2 linked regions of the Microbispora hainanensis genome follow. The protein of the gene in region 2 interacts with the protein of the main gene of each other region in a pairwise test. Links are inferred from orthologs where the notes say so. Each region holds a gene or a part of one and is shown on either strand. Other genes may lie near its edges. The genes, in order: OHB01_RS32260 and hemL.

The links.
Region 1: the proteins of hemL (region 2) and OHB01_RS32260 interact in binary tests that used the Escherichia coli proteins (3 or more experiments, as listed by UniProt). The link is inferred for Microbispora hainanensis from one-to-one orthologs.

What each region holds. Positions count from the first base shown.
Region 1 is NZ_CP108086.1:7,017,599-7,025,124, forward strand. What follows is about bases 1,746-4,556. They hold OHB01_RS32260 (FadR/GntR family transcriptional regulator), read left to right. Parts: upstream 1,746-2,704; coding sequence 2,705-3,409; downstream 3,410-4,556. Other genes in these bases: OHB01_RS32255 (glycosyl hydrolase family 95 catalytic domain-containing protein), read right to left, coding at 1,746-2,269; OHB01_RS32265 (FadR/GntR family transcriptional regulator), read right to left, coding at 3,480-4,193; OHB01_RS32270 (sugar ABC transporter substrate-binding protein), read left to right, coding at 4,535-4,556. Also shown: more of OHB01_RS32255, read right to left, coding at 1-1,745; more of OHB01_RS32270, read left to right, coding at 4,557-5,611; OHB01_RS32275 (sugar ABC transporter ATP-binding protein), read left to right, coding at 5,625-7,190; OHB01_RS32280 (ABC transporter permease), read left to right, coding at 7,183-7,526. UniProt on the Escherichia coli protein: Transcriptional activator of the glcDEFGB operon which is associated with glycolate utilization, and encodes malate synthase G and the genes needed for glycolate oxidase activity. Also negatively regulates the transcription of its own gene.
Region 2 is NZ_CP108086.1:2,855,618-2,863,242, forward strand. The notes cover bases 1,940-4,849. They hold hemL (glutamate-1-semialdehyde 2,1-aminomutase), read left to right. Parts: upstream 1,940-2,701; coding sequence 2,702-3,997; downstream 3,998-4,849. Other genes in these bases: OHB01_RS13365 (bifunctional DNA primase/polymerase), read left to right, coding at 2,012-2,656; OHB01_RS13375 (hypothetical protein), read right to left, coding at 3,999-4,148; OHB01_RS13380 (EamA family transporter), read right to left, coding at 4,460-4,849. Outside these bases: OHB01_RS13355 (uroporphyrinogen-III synthase), read left to right, coding at 1-831; hemB (porphobilinogen synthase), read left to right, coding at 902-1,888; more of OHB01_RS13380, read right to left, coding at 4,850-5,347; OHB01_RS13385 (LysR family transcriptional regulator), read left to right, coding at 5,549-6,523; OHB01_RS13395 (TlpA disulfide reductase family protein), read left to right, coding at 7,353-7,625. UniProt on the Escherichia coli protein: Aminomutase that catalyzes the transfer of the amine group on carbon 2 of glutamate 1-semialdehyde to the adjacent carbon 1 to form 5-aminolevulinate.

The sequences.
Region 1 (7,526 bases), 4.2 Mb from region 2 along the record:
TGCCGCCGCGCACCTTGACGACACCGTCGCGGTCGGGCGTGATGAGGTATTCGTCGGCCTGCCCCTCGCTCCACGCCGCGCCGACGGTATGGCCGCCGCGGCCCCGCAGGCCGCGCACCTTTCCGTTCCGCCAGGCGTCCGGAAGCGCCGGCAGCACGTGCAGCTCGCCGGTGTGGCTCTGCAGCAGCATCTCCGTGATGCCGGAGGTCGCGCCGAAGTTGCCGTCGATCTGGAACGGCGGGTGCAGGTCGAACATGTTCGGCGCGAGCCTGGCCGGGGTGACCAGGAGGCGGACCAGGTCGTGCGCCCGGTTGCCCTCCTCCATCCGCGCCCAGTAGTTGATCTTCCAGGCCAGCGACCAGCCGGTGCCGTCGTCGCCGCGCAGTTCGAGAGTCCGCCGCGCCGCGTCGTACAGCTCCGGGGTGCCGCGCTTGGTGATCTGGTGGCTGGGGTGCAGGCCGTACAGGTGGGAGATGTGCCGGTGGTTCTGCTCGGTCTCCACCCAGTCGTACAGCCACTCCTGGATGTTGCCGCGCGAACCGATCTTCATCGGGGCGAGCCGGTCCCTGGCGGCCAGGACCTGTGCCCGGAAGCTCGCGTCCACGCCGAGGACCTCACTGGCCTCCGCGCAGCCGTCGAACAGGTCGCGCAGGATCTGGTTGTCCATCGTCGGGCCGGCGGCGACGCTGGCGTTCGCGTGGTGGCTGAGCTCGGGCGAGTTCGACGGGTTGGTGACGAGATATCCGAGCTTCGGCTCCTCGACGAGGGTGTCGAGGAAGAACTGCGCCGCGCCCTTCATCGCCGGGTAGTTCTTACGCAGGAACTCGACGTCGCCGGTGAACAGGTAGTGGTCCCAGATCATGGTGGCCAGCCACGCGCCGCCGGTCTGCCACATGCCCCAGAACGCGCCGTCGACGACCGAGGTCGCCCGCCACGCGTCGGTGTTGTGGTGGGTGACCCAACCGCCGGCGCCGTACTGCACCTCGGCCGTGCGCGCGCCGGTCACCGTGAGGTCGTTGATCATGCTGAACACCGGCTCGAAGCACTCCGACAGGTTCGTGGTGTCGGCGGGCCAGTAGTTCATCGGCAGGTTCGCGTTGATGGTGTACTTCGAGTCCCACTGCGGGCTCATCGAGTCGTTCCAGATGCCCTGGAGGTTGGCCGGCTGGGTCCCCGGCCGCGAGCAGGAGATCAGCAGGTAGCGGCCGAACTGGAAGAGCAGCGCGGAGAACTGGGGGTCGTCGACGGCCCCGTGCTGGGTGATCCGGACGTCGGTCGGCTGGTCGGCCGCGTCGGTGCGGTCGAGTTCGAGCGTCGTCCGGTTGAACAGCTCCTGATAGTCGGCCACGTGCCGGCTGCGCAGCGTGTCGTACGCCGTGCCCTGGGCGGCCTCGAGGTGCTGTCGCGCGATGCCCTGGTAGTCGCCGCTGACATCCTTGTAGTTCACGTAGCTGGAGCCGATGGAGATCAGCAGCGTCACGCTGTCGGCGGCGGACACCTGGAGCGTTCCGCCGGAGCTCGTGACGCTGCCGCCCTCGGCGACGGCCTTGGCCAGCGCCAGGAACTTGACCTGGCCGGTGATGCCCTCGAAGTTGCCCGAGACGCCGTCGAGCGCGACCGTGGAGCTGTCCGGGCTGGTCAGCGTCGTGCGCTGGGGGCTGTCGAACGTCGCGCTGAAGGTGATCGAGCCGGGCTTGTCGGCGGTGAGGCGGACGACGATGACCTGGTCGGGCGCGCTGGCGAACACCTCGCGCTTGTAGCGCACGCCGTTCAGCAGGTAGGTGACGGACGCGACGGCGGTGGTGAGGTCGAGCTGGCGGTTGTATTCGGTGAACCCGCTGCTGCCGGGGAAGGTCAGCCTGATGTTGCCGACCGTCTGGTAGGCGAGCTGGCCCGCGGGTGAGCCCAGCATGTTCTGGTCGATCAGCGTCTGTGCCTGGGTCCACTGGTCCTCGAAGACCAGGCGCCGGATCTCCGGCAGCGCCGCCAGGCCCTTCGGGTTGCTCTGGTCGTACGGCCCGCCGCCCCAGACCGTGTCCTCGTTGAGCTGCAGGCGCTCGGCGTCGACGTTGCCGAACACCATCGCGCCGAGGCGTCCGTTGCCGATGGGGAGGGCGCGGAGCCAGTCCGTGCCCGCGCCCTTGTCGTACCAGAGCGCCATGTCGCTGGCGGCGCGCACCTCCGAGGGTGCCACCGATCCTGCTCGGGCGACCGCCGTCCACTGCATCGGCAGCATCAGAGCCCCGGCTCCGACCGTGCCGATCTTCATTAATTGCCTTCGCGTCAGATCTGGCATTCGCTCTCCAAGCGCATGGCTGCCTTGCCGGCGGCCGGCGCCGCGCCCTTGGGCTGCGAGAGCCCCGCATCGAGGAGACGGGCGGGGTTCGGCGGGACCGGCTGCGTGACGAGGCTGTGTAGGGGGTGATGGCAAAGCTACAAAGATTTGATGTATCGGTCAACGATGTGATGCAAAACCCCCGCAAGCCGGTCATCTGACCGCTATCAGGCCGGAATACATCTAACCTTTGGCGGGAAAGGCCATGCGGCGCCGGGTAGCGGCACGCGGCCGCGTCCTGTATCCGTAGAGCAGCAGTGATTCCCGACGACCATGCGCGAACGACGTGCGGGCAGGCCGCATCCGCTCCCCGCACGCCGTGGTAACGGGGAATCCCCCGCTCCCGCCGACCCTGGGAACCTACCTGCCATGTCACGCACAGACGATGTAGTGGACAGCATCAAGCGGATGATCCTCGACGGCGTCCTGCGGCCCGGCGACCGTCTGCCCGTCGAGAAGGACCTCGCCGAGTCGCTGGGCGTCTCACGCGGGGCGCTGCGCGAAGGGATCTCGGCGCTGTCGATCCTCGGCATCGTCAGCACCCGGCAGGGCGACGGGACGTACATCACGAACCTCGACGCGACGCAGTTGCTGGCTCCGATGGGCTTCGTCGTGGACCTGCACGGCCAGGGCGACCCGCGGCACGTCTACACCGTCCGGCGTCTGCTCGAATCGGAGGCGGCCCGGCTCGCCGCCACCAGCATCACCGACGAGGCGCTCTGCCAGGCCAGGGACCTGCTCGGCGAGTCGGCCCGGATCATCGATCAGGCGCCCCACGACCACGAGCGCCTCATCGAGATCGACATCGCCTTCCACCGCATCATCGCCGCCCACACCGACAACCCGGTCCTGGTCGGCCTGATCGAGGCGTTCGCCCGGCGCACCGTCCGCGGCCGGCTGTGGCGGAGCCTCCACGAGGAGGGCGCCGACCGGCGTACCCACGACGAGCACGTGGCGATCTGGGCGGCGCTCGCGGCACGCGATCCCGAACGGGCGCGCATCCGGATGGCCAACCATCTCGTCGGGGTCGAGGAGTCCCTCCCCCGGCTGCCCGACGACGGCGACGCGCCCTGATCACAGCACAGGGATCACCACACAGGGATCACCGCGCCCTGATCACCGTGCCCTGATCACCGTGCCCTGATCACCGCGCCGAGTCGGGGTCCGTGCCGGGACGCGACCGGCCGAGGTTCTCCCGCAGCCAGGTCTCCGTGGTGCTGACGTGCACGAGCGCGACCGCCTGGGCGAGCGCGGCGTCGCCGGCCGCGAGCGCGCGATAGATGGCGGCGTGCTCGGCGATCGTACGGCCGGCCGCGTTCTCCTCCACCAGCCCGCGCCAGACCCGCGCCCGGAGAGTGCGGCTGGCGATGCCGCCGAGGAGGGCGGCCAGGGACTTGTTGCCCGTGGCGTCGAAAACGGCCCGGTGGAAGGCGTCGTCGTGGTGGTTGAGCGCTTCGGTGTCGTTCTGTGCCGCGATCATCGCGTTGAGATGCCGCTCGACGTCCGCGAGCTGCCCGGCGGTGATCCGGGCGGCGGCCAGACCCGTCGCGACCGGCTCGAACAGCCGCCGCACCTCGGTGATCTCGAGCAGGTCGTCGCCCCGCATCATCTCGACGGCGAGGCCGACCCCTTCGAGCAGCAGCTCCGGCGAAAGGCTCGTGACGTACGTGCCGTCGCCCCTGCGCACCTCCAGCACGCGTGTGGTGACGAGGGAGCGGACGGCCTCCCTGAGCAGGTTGCGGGACAGGCCCAGCTCGGCGGCCAGGTCCTGTTCTGGAGGCAGCCGGGCGCCCGGAGGAAGCGTCCCGTCCTTGATGCGCTGCCTGATGCGCTCGATCGCCTGCTCGGTCAACGACATACCTGCATTTTGGTGTGTCAGGACACCAGACCTCCACATGGTCCACGTAGCGTGCTGCGTCTTCCGGCCCGCAGACATGCGATGTGTCCGGTCTTCCCACCCGTACGGTGATGGCCGAGACGTCGGATCCCTTGGTGATGAGAGCCGCGTGCGTAACGGAATATCACCATCCTTACCCAAGGTCTGGACACTAGAGCGGTTTTGAGCATAGAAAGACATCCCATGTCCTGTCGTGATTGGCCCCCTCACGACCAACCTCACCCATGCCCCGTACGACGACGCGGACGTCACCTGAGCGTCGGCGACGGCATGGCAGCCGTGGTGCTTCAGAAGGAGAGACGATGGAACGCAAACGGTTCGCACTCGCCGCGGCCTTAGCCCTGTCCGGATGCCTCGCCGCCGCCTGTGGCGGCAGCGGCGGCACGGGAGACGGCGGCTCCGGGAACGACGCGGCGGCGAAGCCGGTCATCGGCGTCGACTATCCGCGTTCCGACACGGACTTCTGGAACTCCTACATCAGTTACGTGCCGAAGTTCGCCGGCGAGCTGGGCGCGGAGATCAAGACCACCAACTCCCAGAACGACATCGCGAAGCTCACCGCCAACGTGCAGACCCTGATGAGCCAGGGTGTGAAGGGCGTGGTCATGGCGCCGCAGGACACCGCGGCGGTGGCGCCCACGCTGCAGCAGCTCGAGAACAAGAAGATCCCCGCCGTGCTGGTGGACACCCGGCCCGACACCGGGAACGCCTTCATGGTCGTGCGCGCCGACAACCGCGCGTACGGGGAGAAGGCCTGCAGGTTCCTGGGCGAGAAGCTCGGCGGCAACGGCAAGGTGGTCATGCTGGAGGGCGACCTGGCCTCCATCAACGGCCGGGACCGCACCGAGGCGTTCAACGACTGCATGAAGCAGAACTATCCCGGCATCAAGGTGTTCGGCGAGGCGACGAACTGGGACGGCGCCGTGGCCTCGCAGAAGCTCTCGACGGTGCTGACCGCGAACCCCGACGTCAAGGGCGTCTACATGCAGTCGAGCTTCGCCCTCGCCGGCACGCTGCAGGTGCTCAAGCAGCGCGACCTGCTGGTGCCGCCGGACGACCCCAAGCACGTCTTCGTCGTCTCCAACGACGGCATCCCGCAGGAGCTCAAGGACATCGCCGCCGGGAACATCGACGCGACCGTCTCCCAGCCCGCGGACCTGTACGCCAAGTGGGCGCTGTCGTACGCGCAGGCCGCGATCGAGGGCAAGACCTTCCAGCCGGGGCCGACCGATCACGACAGCACCATCATCCAGGTGCGGCCGGGCCTGCTGGAGGACCAGCTGTCCGCGCCGCTCGTCACGGCCGACGGCGGCACCTATGGCGGGATCTCCAGCGTGAAGCACGACGACAAGTCGCTGTGGGGCAACAACCTGAGCTGAGAGGGCGTGACCGATGGAAGCGTTCGCGGGAGGGCCCGCGAGCCCTCCACCCGCCCGCGACGGCGGGCCGGGCCGTACGGACCCGCCCGTCGCCGCGGCGGAGAACATCACCAAGAGGTACGGCGAGACGACGGCGCTCGACGGCGCCCGCATCACGATCGGGCCCGGGGAGGCGCACGCGCTGGTCGGGCGCAACGGTGCGGGCAAGTCGACGCTGGTCTCCATCCTGACCGGGCTGCAGGCGCCGGACGAGGGCGAGGTCCGCTTCGCCGGGTCGCCCGCGCCGCGGCTGTCCGACCGGGACGCCTGGCGGGAACGGGTCGCCTGCGTCTACCAGAAGTCCACGATCATCCCTGAGCTGACCGTGGCGGAGAACCTCTACCTGAACAGGCACGACCGCAACCGGCTGGGGCTGGTCGGCTGGAAGAGCCTGTGGCGGAAGGCGGCCGACCTGCTGGAGGCATGGTCGGTGGACGTCGACGTCCGCAGGCCGGCCGGGGAGCTCGGGGTCGAGCAGCGGCAGTTCGTGGAGATCGCCCGGGCGCTGTCGTTCGGCGCGCGGTTCATCATCCTCGACGAGCCCACCGCCCAGCTCGACGGCGCGGCGATCTCCCGGCTCTTCGACCGGATGCGGGCGATGCGCGAGCAGGGGGTCACCTTCCTGTTCATCAGTCATCACCTGCAGGAGATCTACGAGATCTGCGACACGGTCACGGTGTTCCGGGACGCCCGGCACATCCTCACCGCGCCGGTGGCCGATCTGCCGCAGGGCGAGCTGGTGGCGGCGATGACCGGTGAGGCCGCGGGGCTGCGGGAGCACGCCGTACGCCCGGCGGTTCCGGCGGACGCCCCGGTGGTCCTCGACGTACGGGGCCTGTCCGACGGCGACGTCTACCAGGACGTCGACCTCCGGGTGCGGGCCGGGGAGATCGTGGGGCTGGCGGGCCTGGGCGGCAGCGGGAAGAACGAGCTCGCCGAGGCCATCGCCGGGCTGCGCGCTCCCCGGGACGGCACCCTGGAGGTGGCCGGGAACCGCCCGCGCCCCGGCAGTGTGCCGGATTCGCTGGCCGCCGGGGTGGGCCTGGTGCCCCGCGACCGTCACCATCAGGGCCTCGTTCCCCTGATGTCCATCGCCGACAACACCACGCTGACCGTGCCCGAACGGCTCGGCCAGGCGGGGTTCGTCAGCGGCCGGCGCAAGGACGCGCTGGCCCGCGAGATGATCACGAATCTCGCGATCAAGACACCCGGCCCGGAGCTCCCCGTCTCCGGGCTGTCCGGCGGCAACCAGCAGAAGGTCGTGATGGCCCGCGCCCTGGCCAGCGACCCCCGCCTGCTCGTGCTGATCACTCCGACGGCCGGAGTCGACGTCCGGTCGAAGGAGTTCCTGCTCGGCAAGGTCGAGGAGATCGCCGACAACGGGACCGGCGTCGTGATCGCCTCCGATGAACTTGACGACCTGCGGCTGTGCAACCGGGTGCTCGTGATGTTCCACGGCCGCGTCGTCGCGGAACTGGCCGCCGGCTGGCACGACCACGAGATGGTGGCCGCCATGGAAGGAGTCGACCTCGATGCCTGACAGCACCACCGCTCCCGCCACGACGGGACACCCTCCGAGCCCGCCGGCTCCCGAGGAGGCGGGGAGACGCCGCCCGGCCATCCGCCTGGCGCGGCTGCGCGACTTCGCGCTCGTTCCCGCGATCATCGTGATCGCGATCGTCGGGCAGATCGTCAACCCGATCTTCCTGCAGAGCGACAACCTGATCAACATCCTGCAGACCATGTCGGAGATCTCGCTCCTCGTCCTGGCGCAGACGCTCGTGCTGGTCGCCGGCAGGATGGACCTGTCGCTCGAGTCGACCTTCGGGCTGGCCCCCGGCGTGGCCGCGTGGCTCACGGTCGCCGCCGGGACGGG
Region 2 (7,625 bases):
GTGCCGCGCACCAAGGAGCAGTCCAAGGGGCTGTCGGAGCAGCTCCGCTCGTACGGCGCGGTGCCCGAGGAGGTGCCGACGATCTCTGTCGAGCCGCCGCGCACGCCGCAGCAGATGGACCGCGCGATCAAGGGCCTGGTGACCGGCCGCTACGAGTGGGTCGCCTTCACCAGCGCCAACGCGGTCAAGGCGGTGCGCGAGAAGTTCGAGGAGTACGGCCTGGACGCCCGGGCGTTCGCCGGGCTCAAGGTCGCCGCCGTGGGCGAGGCCACCTCGCGGGCGCTGGTCGAGTTCGGCGTGAAGCCCGACCTCATGCCGACGGGCGAGCAGTCGTCCGAGGGCCTGCTGGCCGAGTGGCCGCCGTACGACTCGATGCTCGACCCGATCAACCGGGTGCTGCTGCCGCGGGCCGACATCGCGACCGAGACGCTGGTGGCGGGGCTGACCCAGCTCGGCTGGGAGTGCGACGACGTGACGGCCTACCGCACCGTGCGCGCCGCGCCGCCGCCCGCCCCGATCCGCGAGGCGATCAAGGGCGGCGGGTTCGACGCCGTGCTGTTCACCTCGTCCTCGACCGTGCGCAACCTCGTCGGCATCGCCGGAAAGCCGCACAACGTGACCGTGATCGCGGTCATCGGGCCGCAGACCGCCAAGACGGCCGAGGAGTTCGGCCTGCGGGTCGACGTGATGGCCGACAAACCGTCCGCCACGGCTCTCGCCGCGGCGCTGGCGGACTATGGTGCCAAGATGCGGCACGCCGCCGTGTCGGCGGGCGAGGTGCCCCGCCGTCCGTCCCAGATGCGCAGGGGCGCGCGGCGACGCGTCAAGTGAACCGACTCGTGTGCGGCCCGCCGGGACGGCCTCCCGGCGGGCCGGCGCGATCAAGAGCGGGGAGACCATTGTGAACGCCCAATACCCGGTGGCGCGGCCCCGGCGGCTGCGCCGTACCGCCGCGATGCGCCGGATGGTCGCGGGGACGCGGCTGCACCCGGCCGAGCTCATCCTGCCGATGTTCGTCAAGGAGGGCATCGCCGAGCCGCAGCCGGTGGGCTCCATGCCCGGGGTCGTCCAGCACACCCGCGAGTCGCTGCGTAAGGCCGCCCACGAGGCGGCCGAGGCCGGCGTGGGCGGGATCATCCTGTTCGGGATCCCCGCGCACAAGGACGCCAGGGGCTCGGGCGCCGACGACCCGGACGGCATCGTCCAGGTGGCGCTGCGCGACCTCGCCTCCGACCTGGGCGACGCGCTGGTGCTGATGACCGACACCTGCCTGGACGAATACACCGACCACGGCCACTGCGGCCTGCTGACGGCCGACGGCGAGGTGGACAACGACGCGACGCTGGAGCGCTACGCGTCGGCGGCGGTCGCGCAGGCGGCGGCCGGCTCCCGGATGATCGCGCCGAGCGGGATGATGGACGGCCAGGTCGGCGCCATCCGCGCGGCCCTCGACGCCAACGGCTTCGCCGAGATCCCGATCCTGGCGTACGCCGCGAAGTACGCCTCCGGGTTCTACGGGCCGTTCCGCGACGCCGCCGAGTGCGCGCCGCAGTTCGGCGACCGCAGCGCCTACCAGCAGGACCCGGCCGGACCGATCGGCGAGGCGCTGCGCGAGGTGCGTCTCGACCTGGCCGAGGGCGCGGACGCCGTCATGGTCAAGCCCGCCCTGGCCTACCTCGACATCCTGCGGCAGGTCCGCGACACCGTCGACGTGCCGGTCGCGGCCTACCAGGTCAGCGGCGAGTACGCGATGGTCGAGGCGGCGGCGGCCAACGGCTGGATCGACCGGGAGCGGGTGATCATGGAGTCGCTGATCGCGATCCGCCGCGCCGGTGCCGACATGATCCTCACTTACTGGGCCACCGAGGTCGCCCGCGGACTATCCTGACCCCTCATCAGGGGGGTCCTGCCGAGCCGCGATCGGCCAGAAGGCATTATCAGGTACATGTACCGCGAGCATCTTGCGTAACGCAGGAGGGCAGCGGGTGTGACGCTTGTGGGGAGGAGCGCCATGGTGGGGGTACCGCTGGCCCGACGTGCGAAACGGCGTGCGCATCACGCGCCGCGGAAGATGACGTCGGTGTTGGAGTACGCACAGCTGGGCTGGGCGAGCTGTATGGGCGCCCACCCGCTGAGCGAGGGAGGCAGGGCGTGCTCCTGCGACCGGGTCGGCTGTCCCGATCCCGGCATGCACCCGCTGTCGCCCGCGTGGCAGATGCAGGCCACGACGGACACGGCGCTGCTCACGCGGTGGTGGAAGCAGGATCCGGACATGAACGTGATCCTGCCCACCGGCAGGGTGTTCGACGTGTTCGACGTACCGGCCGCGGCGGGCCGTCCCGCCCTGGCCGCCATGGACGCAGCAGGCTTCGACACGGGCCCGGTCGCCGAGAACGGCGACCGGGTTCTTTTTTTCGTCGCGACGCGTGGGGCGCCCGAGGACGAGGACGAGTGGTGGTCCTGCAGCCTCGACGCGGGACCCGAGACGATCGACGAGACGCCGGGCCTGCGCTGGCACTGCCGCGACAGCTACGTGCTCGCGCCGCCGTCCACCACGCCCACGGGCGGGGTCGTGAGCTGGATCAGGCCCCCCGACGGGCGTCCGCTGCCCGATCCGCTGCGCGTGCTCGACCTGCTCGCCGACTTCTGCGAGTGATTCCCGGTACGGGCCCCGGACGGGTGGGCCCGTAATCTGGAGGGCGTGACTCGCACGCAGACCTCCGAGGACCTGTTCGACCGCGCCCGCCGGATCGTTCCCGGCGGCGTCAACTCGCCGGTGCGCGCCTTCGGCGCCGTGGGCGGCACCCCCCGCTTCATGGCCTCCGGCGAGGGGCCGTACATCACCGACGTGGACGGCAACCGTTACGTCGACCTGGTGTGCTCCTGGGGCCCGATGATCCTCGGCCACCGCCACCCCGCCGTCGTGGAGGCACTGGAAGAGGCCGTCGCGCGCGGCTTCTCGTTCGGCACCGCGACCGAGGGCGAGGTCCTGCTCGCCGAGGAGATCGTCTCCCGCGTCGCCCCCGTCGAGAAGGTCCGGCTGGTCAGCTCCGGCACCGAGGCCACCATGTCCGCCGTACGGCTGGCCCGCGGCTTCACCGGCCGGGCGAAGGTCGTGAAGTTCGCCGGCTGCTACCACGGGCACGTGGACGCGCTGCTGGCCTCGGCCGGGTCCGGGGTCGCCACCTTCGGCCTGCCCGACACCCCCGGCGTCACCGGGGCCTCCGCGGCCGACACGATCGTGCTGCCGTACAACTCGATCGAGGCGGTCGAGGAGGCGTTCCGCACGTTCGACATCGCCTGCGTGATCACCGAGGCGTGCCCGGCGAACATGGGCGTCGTGCCGCCTGCCGACGGCTTCAACCGGCGCCTGCGCGAGCTGTGCACCGAGCACGGCGCGCTGCTGATCATCGACGAGGTGCTGACCGGGTTCCGGGTGTCCGCCTCCGGCTGGTACGGCATCGACCCCGTCGAGGCCGACCTGATGACGTTCGGCAAGGTCATGGGCGGCGGGCTGCCCGCCGCGGCGTTCGGCGGGCGGGCGGAGGTCATGGCCGCCCTCGCCCCGGAGGGGCCCGTCTACCAGGCCGGCACGCTGTCGGGCAACCCGCTCGCCTGCGCCGCCGGGCTGGCCACGCTGCGCGCCTGCGACGACGACGTGTACGACAGGGTCGACGCGTCCGCGCTGGTCATCGGCAGGGCCGCCTCCGACGCGCTGGCCGCCGCCGGGGTGCCGCACCGCCTCCAGCGGGCCGGAAACCTCTTCTCGATCTTCTTCACCGACACCCCGGTCACCGACTTCGACTCGGCCCGGACCCAGAACACCGACGCGTACCGCGCGTTCTTCCACAGCATGCTCGACCAGGGCGTCTACCTGCCGCCGTCGGCGTACGAGGCGTGGTTCCTGTCGGCCGCCCACGACGACGCGGCGCTCACCCAGGTCGCCGAGGCTCTCCCCCTGGCCGCCAAGGCCGCCGCCCAAGCCGCCGGCGTCTGACTCACTTCACCAGCTGGTCGAGATCCACCTCGAACGGGAAGGGCACCTGCACCGCCAGGTGCCCGTGGTGGATCCCGGTCGGCGTGTACGCGCCCGTGGCGGGGTCCCGTTCGTACACGTAGACGACGGGACGCCCGTCGCTCTCCTCCACCCGCCAGAAGTGCGGGATGCCCGCCTCGGCGTACCTCAGCCTCCGCGTCGAGCCGCTCTGTGAGGCCGCGGATGAGGCGCTGGTGGAACCGCCGCTGGGGTGAGTTGAAGACGAGTGCTCCGTCGATCAGCTCGACGCGCTCGAAGAAGCCGGGCTCGCCATTCGGGCCCTCCGAAGGCAGACGATCGAGGTCGTCCGCGCGCCACCCCCAGGGCGGCGGCGCCGGCCAGCACTCCAGTGCACGGCTCACGTCGTACGTCTCAGTGTCGTCCACGTCGCTCACCGTAGCCGTATCCGTGCGAGCGCGAGGGTCAGCGGGGGACGGGCACCGGGCGGCTGGTGAGGGCCGTACGGGGGCGTGAGTTGGCGAACAGGAGGCCGGCGAGGATGAGGGCGCCCGCGGCGACGGTGAGGAGGGAGATCGGCTCGCCGGTGAACAGCGCGGCGGAGGCGATGCCGAAGACCGGCACGAGCAGGCTGTACGGCGCGACCACCGAGGCGTCGTAGCGGGCCAGCAGCCATCCCCAGATGGCGAACCCGCCGAGGGTGGACAGGAACGCCGTGTAGAGCACGGCGCCCACACCCTCGGCCGTGAACGACGTCAGCGACGACGGCCCCTCGGTGGCCAGGGCCAGCGCCAGCAGGGGCGGCGCCGAGACCGCGCTCACCCAGACCATGAACCGCAGGGAGTCCGGCGGCGCGGCCTTGCGGGTGGCGACGTTGCCGAGCCCCCACCCGGCCGCCGCGCCGACGCACAGCAGGAACGCGCCGAAGGGGATCGCCCCCGACCTGGCGGCCACGTCGGCCGCGATCAGGCCCAGGCCGCAGAAGGCCACCGCCGTCCCGGCGATCCTGCGCCGCCCGAGGCGTTCGCCGAGCAGCGCGGTCGCGAACAGCGCGGTGAAGACGGCCTGCACCTGGATGACCAGGGAGGTCAGCCCGGCGGGCATGCCGGCGCGCATGCCGAGCAGCAGCAGGCCGTATTGGGCGACGCCGAGCGTCGCGCCGGTCGCCAGCACCCACCGCCAGGGCGCCCGTGGCCCTCCGGCTATGAGTACGGCGGGGAAGGCGGCCAACAGGAACCGGAGGGCGGCGTACGTCAGCGGCGGATAGTGCTTCAGTCCCGTCTGCATGACGACGAAGTTGAAGCCCCAGATGGCGGCGAGTGCGACGGCGAGAGCCAGGTGGCGGGGGCGCATGGATCAGGGGATCAGCGCGAGGAGGGGCGACGGTCGCGGGTCTGTCGTGCCTGCCGCGCCAGGGTCTCCAGATAGGAGGTCTGCTCGGATCGGAGGGGCTTAGTGAAGAGTCTGTTGAAGATTCGCATGGCTATAGCATCGCATTGCTAAACAGTTGAGCGCAAACAAGTTTTTCTAAGGAGGACGGTTTAGACTGGCTACATGTTGGACCTGAACCGGTTGAAGGCTCTCCACGCCGTCGCGGTCTACGGCTCCGTAGGCGCCGCGGCCGAGGCGCTGATGGTCACCCCTTCGGCGATCTCCCAGCAGCTCGCGAAGCTCGAACGGGAGACCGGGGCCGTCCTGATCGAACGCAACGGGCGCGGGGTGAAGCTCACCGACGCCGCCGGGCTGCTCGCCGAGCACGCCGAGCGCATCCTCGCGCTCGTGGAGACGGCGGAGGCCGATTTCGAGGCGCTGCGCGGGGCGGTGGTCGGCAAGCTGACCATCGCCGCCTTCCCCACCGCGGCCCGGGGCATCGTGCCGCGCGCCCTGACCATGCTCAAGAGGCAGCACCCCGATCTCGACCTGCTGCTCTACGAGAGGGAGCCGGAGCGGCAGATCCGCGAGCTGGCGCGCGGCGACCTCGACCTCGCCGTCCTGCAGGACTGGCTCAACAGGCCGATGGCGCTGCCCGAGGGCCTGTCGCGCACGGCGCTGTTCGACGACGTGGCCGACGTCGTCGTGCCGGCCGACCATCCCCTGGTGAAAGCCGACCATGTGCGGCTGAGCGACCTCGCCGGCGAAAACTGGATCAGCTCGGCCCCCGGCACCGTCTGCCACGACTTCCTGATGTTCCTGCTGCGCTCCGAGGAGCGGGAGCCGCGGATCGTCGCCATGGCCGACGAATACCCCACCCACCTCGCGCTGGTCGCCGAGGGGCACGGTTGCGCGCTCATCCCCCGGCTGGGCCGTGGACCGCTGCCCGAGGGCGTCGCCGTCCTGGCCGTCCAGCCGCCGCCGGTGCGGCGCATCTACGCGGTCTGGAGGTCCGACGCCGCCCGCCGCCCCGCGATCCGCGCCGCCGTCGACGCGCTGCGCTGCTCCGTCGACGCGCTGAACATCTCTGCCGCCGACGCGCCGCGCCCTGCCACCGACGCGCCGCGCCCGGCGTCCGCGGAGCTGCCCGGCGGGTAGGCTGTCCAGGTCATGACAGAGATGACCATCGTTCACCTGCTCCGGCACGGTGAGGTTCACAATCCCCGTGGGGTCCTGTACGGCAGGCTGCCCGGCTACCACCTGTCCGAGACCGGCCGCAGGATGGCCGAGGTGGTCGCCAAGGCCGTCGAGGGCAGGGACATCGTCGCGCTGTGGAGCTCGCCCATGGAGCGCGCCCAGGAGACCGCGGCGCCGTCCGCCCGGGCCCTGGGCCTGGAGGTGGCGATCGACGAGCGGCTGATCGAGGCGGGCAACGTCTTCGAGGGCCTGCGGATGGCCGGGAGCGACAACGTCTTCCGCGACCTTCGCTCCTACCGCCACTTCAGGAACCCGTTCCGTCCGTCGTGGGGCGAGCCGTACACCGAGGTCGTGGCGCGCATGAAGGCGGTCATCGACGACGCGCGGGCGGCGGCGCGCGGCCACGAGGCACTGCTCGTCAGCCACCAGCTGCCCATCTGGATCATCCGGCTGGCGGCCGAGGGCAGGCGGCTGTGGCACGACCCCCGCCGCCGTCAGTGCGCGCTCGCCAGCCTCACCAGCCTGACCTTCGAGGGCGACCGGCTCATGAGCGTCGGCTACAGCGAGCCCGCCGGGGCGCTGCTGCGGGCCGGTGCGCCGCCGCAGGGCGAGGCGGCGCTGTTCGACAAGGCCGACGAGGTGCTTCCCGAGGCCCTTCAGGCGGGCTCGGAGGACGAGGAGACCCCCGGATCGCGATCCGTCCCCGGTGTGTGACCCGGAGAACGAGGCACCCGTGGCGCTCGGTAGGCTTACAGCTCTACCGGTTGTAGTACAAGGAGATCCTCCTCCCGTGTCCGCCAAGCGCCTGCCAGCCAACAGCGTGACCGCCGGCCGCGCCACCGCCAAGCGCCTGACGGCGCTCGTCGCCGCGGCCGTGGCGGCGACGGCCCTCGCCGGGTGCGCGGGCGGCCAGGCCGCCCAGCCCCGCTCCGGCGACACGCGCTTCATCCCGGGGGACGGCCGCGTCGAGTTCTTCGACGCCGCGCAGCGTCACAAGGCGCCCGTGATCGAGGGGCAGACCCTCGACGGCGGCACCGCCACGCTGACCGCGGGCAAGGTCCAC